2 regions of the Thermoanaerobacterium calidifontis genome follow, and region 1 is predicted to be linked to the other one. Evidence: a T-box and tRNA genes for the amino acid it is inferred to sense, from the RefSeq annotation. Region 1 holds a T-box; the other holds one or more tRNA genes.
What was found. A T-box is a leader RNA that pairs with one kind of tRNA and senses whether it is charged. The one in region 1 lies ahead of metG (methionine--tRNA ligase), so its partner is inferred to be a tRNA-Met.

Region 1 (4,432 bases):
TAAATAGGCATTTTTTCATTAAATTCGATTTTCATGTTTCACCTCCATGATGCTATCATAGTGCACTAATTGAATAGTACACTATGATAGCGAGAATGTCAATATTTTTTTAAAAACTTATTGTAAGGTAAAAAGCACATAAAAATAAGAGGGACTTATGTTATGCCCTCTTATAATGCTATTTTACCTTTGCTCCGCTTTCTATGTCTTTATCGACAGTTACAACAGTCAATTTACCTTCGTTTGATGCCGCCAAAATCATTCCATACGATTCTATTCCTCTTAATTTTTTAGGCTCCAAGTTAGCGACAAGGACAAGTTTTTTACCTATAAGCTCCTCTACTTTGTAATGCAGTGCAAGTCCTGATACAACTTGCCTTACCTCATCGCCTACTTTAAGCTTAAGCTTTAATAATTTGTCGGCGCCTTCTACTTTTTCCGCTTCTAATACTTCTGCAACCCTCAAATCGATTTTTGCAAAGTCGTCTATTTTGATGTAATTTGCCTCTTCTTTTACCTCTGCTTTTTTAGGCGATTCTTTTTCAGCTTCTTTAAGCTCTTTTTCTACATCGATCCTCGGGAAAATATTCTCGCCTCTTTTGACTTTTGTGCCTGATTTCAGTAAGCCGAATTTAAGGCTATCCCATGTCTTTAAGTCATCGCTGATTCCAAGCTGCTCGTATATTTTGATAGGCGTATTTGGCATAAACGGCGTTATCAAAATAGCAACAAACCTCAGTGATTCAACAAGGTTGTAAAGGACAGTTTTAAGCCTTCCTTTTTTGTTTTCATCTTTTGCCAATACCCATGGCATCGTCTCGTCAATGTACTTATTGGCGCGACCTACAAGCTTCCAAATCTCCGCAAGAGCATTTGAAAACTGTAGCTTATCCATATAACTTTCAACAACTTTTGGCAAATTATTTGCAATAGATATTAACTCATCATCAACATCGTCTTTATCTAAAGGCTCAGGTACTACACCGTCAAAGTATTTTTCCACCATCGTTACAGTTCTGCTTAGAAGGTTTCCAAAGTCATTGGCAAGATCTGAGTTTATCCTGGAAATCAGAGCTTCATTTGAAAATACGCCATCTGCTCCAAACGGAACTTCTCTTAAGAGGAAATACCTTATGGCATCCACGCCGTATTTTGAAACAAGCTCTTTCGGATCAACCACATTGCCCTTCGACTTTGACATCTTGCCGCCTTCTAATATAAGCCAACCATGGCCAAACACCTTCTTAGGGAGAGGCAAATCAAGCGCCATAAGCATAGCAGGCCATATAATGGTGTGGAATCTTACGATTTCCTTTCCAACAAGGTGCACATCTGCCGGCCAGTACTTTTTAAAATCTTCGTCATGGTCTGTAGAATAACCCAACGCAGTTATATAGTTGGAAAGGGCGTCAATCCAAACATACACAACGTGTTTTGGGTCAAACGGAACTTTTACGCCCCAGTCAAAGGACGTTCTGGATACGCACAAGTCCTCAAGTCCGGATTTAATAAAGCTTACCATCTCATTTAGCCTTGATTCAGGCTGTATGAAGTCTGGGTGCTCCTCGTAATATTTAAGAAGCCTATCTGCGTAATTTGAAAGCTTAAAGAAATAGCTTTCCTCTTTCACAAGCTCTACAGGTCTGCCACAGTCTGGGCAGTTTCCATCCACAAGCTGTTTCTCAGTCCAAAACGTCTCACAAGGTGTGCAGTACCATCCTTCGTATTCGCTTTTGTATATGTCCCCTTTTTCGTAAAGCTTTGTAAATATCTTTTGCACGATTTCTTCATGTTGCTTGTCCGTCGTCCTTATAAACTTATCATTGCTTATGTCCATTGTTTTCCACAAATCTTTTATCCACGCCACAATTTCATCCACATACTGTTTCGGCGTAACGCCTTTTTCTTTTGCCTTTCTTTGTATCTTCTGACCGTGCTCATCGGTTCCTGTCAAAAACATCACGTCATAACCTGTCAGCCTTTTAAACCGTGCCATCGCATCTGCAGCAACAGTCGTATAAGAATGGCCTATATGCAGTTTATCGCTGGGATAATATATAGGTGTTGTAATGTAAAAAGTCTTCGCCATAAAAATCCTCCTATCTAAATTTATTTTTAAGACGTAAAAAAACCCGCCTCCCACTAAGGGGCGAGTTTATTCGCGCTACCACCCTTTTCACATACGCCTCACGGCAGTATGCCTCGTAAAGTGCTGTCACACTCCTACTCTGTAACGGGAAATCCCGCCAAAGCCTACTTAGTTTCAGCTTTGAAGCTCAAGGTCCATGTTCAAAAGTTCATTCTCTGCTGGCTTTCACCTTAACCCAGCTCTCTTTAAGAGAAATTCCTTTCTACTCTTCCCTTCATTGCCTTTTTAATATATTATTAACATCGTTACATAATAATATACTTTATCGCAAATGTATTGTCAACTATATTTTCCCCATCCTCATTCTTTCTTCCACAAATTTTACTGCATCTTCTCTGCTTTCTATTTCACCGTAAAATTGATTTTTTCTCAATTCGTACAGTATCTGATTTAAAAGCTTATAATCTCTAAGATCGAAATTGACTATTATATCAAGCGGCGTAAGAAGGGGTGTCTTAGTCCTTTCAAAGTCCATGTACCTTCTTAATAGCTTTGTTATAAAATTTCTATAGCATGAAGCTTCATTTAACCGGCCTTGTCCCTTCATAGCTGAGGTGACATCGGCTAACGACAAAAGCAAGCACCCTAAAGCGTTTTCTTCAAGGTCTGAAAAGAATTTAAACAAAGCTTTGTTTCCAATCCCATCTATGTACAGTGAAAATGGGTTTACGTGGTACAAAACCATCTTCTTTATCAGAGATGCTTCTTTTTTCGCCAGTTTTAATCTTTTAGCTATATCTGCAACAATTTTTTCTCCCTTTACATCGTGATTGTAAAACTGAAGCCTGTTATCAGAATCTATGTAAATAGCATCCTTTTTGCCGATTTCATGAAACATTGCAGCAAGTTTCAATACATCTTTTAGCTTGTTTCCTGAGGAAAGATCTTTATCAAGGTACTTTTTGACCAAATTTTCTATATCTGAAGGAAATCTGAGCTCATTTACGACGGTTTCATATTCTTCTATCGTCTTTATGGAATGATGCCATGAGTCCAAAACCTGATAATAGCACTTGCCTATCTCTTTCATCTCAGCTATCTCAGGAAAAATTGCATCGATTAATCCCATCTCGTCCATCATTTGTACGTATTTGAAGGATTCCTTTGACTTAAGTATAGAATATATTTCACTCATAATCCTTTCTGAAGAAACGTTCTTAATCAAACCGGCTTTTTCTTTTATAAGATTTTTGGAATCCTCATCTATAGAAAAATTGTATTTGGCTGCAAATCTAATAGCTCTAAGCATCCTTAAAGGATCATCATCGAAGGAAGTTTCCCTTACGCATTTTATCTTCTTTTCTCTTAAATCATTTAACCCGCCTAAAGGATCTATTATCAAGTCTACATCAAAAAAATCATTTAGCCTTATTGCCATCGCATTTATCGTAAAATCCCTATGAAGCAAATCTTCATCTATATTTTCACCTCTGATTTGCGTAAAATCCAGCACTACATTTTCATATACGACTCTATATGTGCCTCTGTCTTCTGCATAAGGCACATAAGAGCCTTTTAGCTTATCACATACAAGCTTTGAAACCGAAGCAGCATCACCTAATACAGCAAAATCATAATCGCTTATATCTACATTTAGTATTCTGTCTCTTATGGTTCCTCCTACAATATAGACTTTTTCGGCCTCATCAGATAGTATGCGCTTTATCCTGTTTATCAATATCCCCATATCATGTAAACTCCTCGTTTTTATATTACTGTCTTTAGTATATCAGATTTGAAGTTTCAAAAAAACAGTCTGCTGTAAAAAACAGATGACAGTATTGCAGCGATATCAGCAGCAATGCCCGCTACTATAGAATGCCTCATCTTTTTAACTCCAACAGACCCAAAATAGACTGCTAAAACGTAAAACGTAGTTTCTGTAGAGCCGTACATTACAGAAGCAAGTTTCGCTGTAAATGAATCAGGCCCATGAGATTTAATAAGTTCTGTCGCTATGCCTAATGCACCGCTTCCAGATAGAGGCCTTATGAGTGCCAATGGCACTACATCTGACGGCATTCCAATTTTTGCAGTAAGCGGTGAAATCCACCTTGCAAAGATATCTAAAGTTCCGGATGCTCTCAAGACTCCCACCGCCACCAACATTGCCAGCAAAGCAGGAAATATTTTTACTATCGTATTAATGCCTTCTTTTGCGCCATCTAAAAAGACTTCATAAATTTTTACGTGTTTAATTAACCCATATACAGGAATCAAAAACATTATAGCCGGAATTATAAACTCAGAAATTGATTTAAGCAAAAATATCACTCCTTAAAA
Region 2 (4,432 bases), 170 kb from region 1:
TTAGATATTTCAGAGTTTGGCTCTGCTTTGAAAAGTATGTGTACATGGTCTTTATCGTGATTCCATTCTTGCAGTGATATATTATAATTAGGTGATATATTCTCAAATATCTCCTTTAATCTATTTGATATGTTATCGTCTATTACTTTTCTTCTGTATTTTACAACCATTATAAGATGATAATACAATAAGAATACTGAATGATTATTATTATCTAATATCAGCATTATATCACCACTTCACTCTTTTACTCCTGATAATATTATAACATATAATTCCATGGTAGACAATAGAAATTCATCTCCCACCTAAAGAGAATGGGAGACTTCTTTCAAGTTTTTATTAAAATAATCGAATCATTATGTTTACCAGAAGATCTATCAGAAGAAATTTTGAAGTAGAATGAAATACATCTTTCATGCTTTTAGAGTTCAGTCTAACAGTATGCTTAAAAAATATTTTTTATCTTCTCTGATATTTGTTTGATAACAGCAATTGATAGAAGCAAATTATTGCCTCTATAAAAATAAAAGCACTCCTGCAAAATAAGCAGAGGTGCGCTATAAATTCAGATTTTTTTCTTGAGCAAATCGAAAATAAAAAATCCACACTGCTTTTATAATCCTATAAATTCCTTGCTAATTCTTCTAAAAGTTGAGAAGTAGCGCTTAATTCTTCTATGGATGAACTAATTTCTTCAAAAGCAGTAGCTTGTGTCTCAAAAAATGAACTTGATGCATTTATTTTGTCAGAAATACTTTTAATAGATTCCTGTATTTTTTCCAATATTGAGTCTATTCTACTTATTGATTCACTGCTGCTATTAGATAGCTTTCGTATCTCTTCAGCAACTACAGTAAAGCCCTTACCTTTTTCACCAGCTCTTGCGGCCTCAATGGCTGCGTTCAATCCCAATAAATTAGTTTGTTTAGAAATATTCTGAACAAATTTTAAAATATCATCAGTGCCCTTTGTATTTTCAATAGCTTTATTTACTTCTTCCAATATCTTAGTATTAGAATTAACCACAATTTCGACTCCAGAGGAAACCTCTTGAATGGCCGAAGATATTTGCTCAAGCGATGATGCAAGATTTTCGGATAGTGATAATACTTTGTGTCTTTTTTCTAAACTTTTCCCCATAAGTAAAACCCCAATTACAGTATCATCGTAGTCTTTTATAGGGATAGCATATGACTTAAACGGCACTCCATACACTTCTTTCGGTACATCTTTTATAATGTAGTTTCCAGTTCTAATGGCTTCAAAAGCTGCACCACCTTCTGGAATTGCATCACCTACTTTTGCATTAATAGGAAGCTCATCACAATTTTTTATCTCCAAATATTTTTCTCTATCTACAATGGCAAAAGATACACTGTCCTCAAAAAGTAATGGTAAAAAAGTTGTTAACTTATTAAAAAACTCAAGCATTTCATCTTTAGATACAGTTATCAATTTTAGTCCTCCTTAATTCGTTAATTTTTTAACTTCTCATAAAGCGCTATAATAAATTATATAGAATTAACGACTTTTGTCAAATTTAGCTAATATTTTTCGATCCTTCATAGGTAAGCTAAAAACATTTATTCACATCTTTTGTAAAATTGTAAAATTACTTTCTTCTTATGTAAATTAGGCCAATATCAATCAATCATTCTTGATAATTTTAAACATCCCACCTTCCTATAAACCTTAAAAGTAATTTCTAAAATGTCTCGATATCCTGTGCTTTTTGCCTTATCCAATGTAGACGACAAATTTAACTTTATATAAATATATTCTGCATAATTCTTCTAATTCCTTCTTTGTAAATTAAATAAAAAAACAATTGATTACTATTAGTCACTTTCATCATCAAATATGTCAAAATTTTATTGTAATCTACACCGAATAATATGGCATAAAGGTATTGACTAATAGTCTTTTATGTAATATAATTAATGATGTCGCTGGTTGATGTGATTGCCGGAGTGGCGGAACTGGCAGACGCACAGGACTTAAAATCCTGCGGGCCTTTAAAGCCCGTACCGGTTCGATTCCGGTCTCCGGCACCAATTGAATAGTACATCGCGGGGTGGAGCAGTTGGCAGCTCGTCGGGCTCATAACCCGGAGGTCGCAGGTTCAAGTCCTGCCCCCGCAACCAAACATGGCGGCGTAGCTCAGTTGGCTAGAGCATGCGGTTCATACCCGCAGTGTCGGTGGTTCGACTCCACTCGCCGCTACTTCCAAAGAACGGAAATCATCACCTATCCCGAAATAGAATTCACATTTTATTTCAGTTGGATAAACGGTGATTTTTTTATATATTTTTTCAGCACTTCCTTTATTTTTTTGGATCGCTTAAAGAATTAATTACCTCTCTATCTGCATTGAATATTTTCATGACTATTTCAGGAGTAATAAAACTTGTTTCTTTCTTCCTTTCTATTTTTTTACAGATACCATGAATCTTCGAAAACCAATTTATCCTAATTCTTCAATTTTTTTATCTACTTTTTTGGTAACTCTGTAATTTCTGCTATTCTATCTATGTCCATACCTTCTTTTAATAACTTTTTTGCTATTTTTATGTTTTTTCTTTTTCGCCTTTTTTAATTCCTTTTTCTGTGCCTTTTTCTATTATCATTTTGTACATTTCAGATTATTCAATCCTAAACATCCTTATCATCTCCAGAAAAACTTTCTCAATAACTTCTCTTTTATAAATTATGCCCGATAATATTTCTGCCTTAAACGCTATGTCTTTCTTTTTGTTTATGTCTAATGGAATATCTTTTATAGCCTCACACATCTTTCCAGATATTTTTCTCCTTCTTCTTTCCTTTTATTTTGATCCATCATTGAAAGAAGCGAATACAAGTCATAATAGTCTGTTTCTACAACATCAGTATATTTTATGTCGCCGACATTTATTATTTTGTATTTATAGTCTAATGTGTTTTGTTCTTCAAAGTCGTAGTTTAAGCTATTTTCCATGTTTGCATTATCTTTGCCTATATAAATTACTATCTAATATGGTAAGAGATTATGCTTTTCCATTATCTCCAAGGAATATCTAAGCATCCTGTAAGGCATCTTTTCGTCATTTTCTGATTGAAATTCTATATGAACAGCCACTTTTCCTTTGTCTGTTGTACATTTGAATATCATGCCACTGTCTCTGCGTTCTACTCTTGCAAATTCTATATTTAGTTCATCGATTTTCGTATATTGCAGTCCTAAAAAATAACTCATTATGTCATCAGACATATCAGAAAAATATTTTTCATCGTTATATCGTATTTTCGGCTCATACATCTTCCTTCCATTTCTCTGCTTTCTTAATATATAAAGACCATAAAAATATACAAAAAAATAAAAGCACTTCTACAAAATAAGCAGAGGTGCACTATAAATTCGGATTTTTTGTTTTGAGCAAAGCGAAAACGAAAAATCCGTACTGCTTTATTTGATTTTATTTGACTTATTATATCTCCCGGCAGCAATAATCCCTAATATTTCCAAACCAATACATACACCTATAAAAAGTCCTCTTGAAAAATCTCTAACTTTGTATCTTATGATAATTTCTATAAAAGAAATAAGTAAAGCACCTGCAAAAATAAGTTGATAGCCTAATCTACTATTTTTTAACCGCTTTCTTAAAAGCATTTATAAATCCCACCTTCATTATACAAGAACGAAACTTTAAAATGTTGTTTACTTTATTCTCATCGTGTTATAATATAAGTGAGAGTAATCGGCACCACAAAGTGCGGTCGCCCAGCGTAAGTTATAAAGTTATAACCACTCTGGTTGCAGCAGGGTGGTTATTATTTTTTTGTTAAAACTAAGAATTGCTATGACGAACATTCCAAACATTATCATTAGAGATAATGTTTCATATGTATTCATCATAAGCAACCACTTCCCTTCGTGGGAAAGTTGCAACCACACCCTGCTATATCCGATTACTCTATCCATATAATACTACAATTATATAAATTCTACAATATAGAAAGATAGAATATATAATCTGCTTCTAAACCAGTAACTTTCCAGATAAAACTCTCTTTCTTCGTCTATTAGGCAATACCAGCTTAAGTAGCTTTAAAATAATCGAATCATTAAGCCATTCTCTTTTTGCAAGAAAACATATCAATGTCAATCTCTCTTGCTTAATAATTTAATAATCTCTCATTCTTCCTGATAAAAGCTAAAACGTAAATTCCTATATTATCATCGATGTCCTGCACTTTTTGCATTATCTAAGGTAGACGACAATTTACTACACAATCTAACAACTTTATATAACATAATTCTACATAATTCTTCAAATTCCTCCTTGCACTATAAATCTTTTAAATCTTTTATTATTTGTTTTATCAATTCTACAATCAGTACACCTATAATCGACCATTGTATAATGTTAAACTGAAAATGTAGAAA

Region 2: it encodes a tRNA-Met, which carries the amino acid that the T-box ahead of metG (methionine--tRNA ligase) is inferred to sense. The anticodon was not compared.

Annotation. Positions count from the first base shown of each region.
Region 1 is NZ_AP042436.1:109,422-113,853, reverse strand. Features, by position in the region: gene ACZ42G_RS00590 (GntR family transcriptional regulator) at 1-35, opposite strand, end outside; gene metG (methionine--tRNA ligase) at 179-2,089, opposite strand; T-box leader at 2,143-2,376, opposite strand; gene ACZ42G_RS00580 (CCA tRNA nucleotidyltransferase) at 2,433-3,836, opposite strand; gene ACZ42G_RS00575 (spore maturation protein) at 3,893-4,414, opposite strand; gene ACZ42G_RS00570 (nucleoside recognition domain-containing protein) at 4,420-4,432, opposite strand, start outside.
Region 2 is NZ_AP042436.1:282,342-286,773, reverse strand. Features, by position in the region: gene tnpA (IS200/IS605 family transposase) at 1-224, opposite strand, end outside; gene ACZ42G_RS01485 (methyl-accepting chemotaxis protein) at 625-1,143, opposite strand; tRNA gene ACZ42G_RS01480 (tRNA-Leu) at 1,968-2,057, shown strand; tRNA gene ACZ42G_RS01475 (tRNA-Met) at 2,072-2,147, shown strand; tRNA gene ACZ42G_RS01470 (tRNA-Met) at 2,153-2,226, shown strand; partial or broken gene ACZ42G_RS01465 (recombinase family protein) at 2,186-2,438, opposite strand; partial or broken gene ACZ42G_RS01460 (Rpn family recombination-promoting nuclease/putative transposase) at 2,494-3,297, opposite strand; gene ACZ42G_RS01455 (hypothetical protein) at 3,449-3,655, opposite strand; gene ACZ42G_RS01450 (hypothetical protein) at 3,785-3,865, opposite strand; gene ACZ42G_RS01445 (hypothetical protein) at 4,334-4,432, opposite strand, start outside.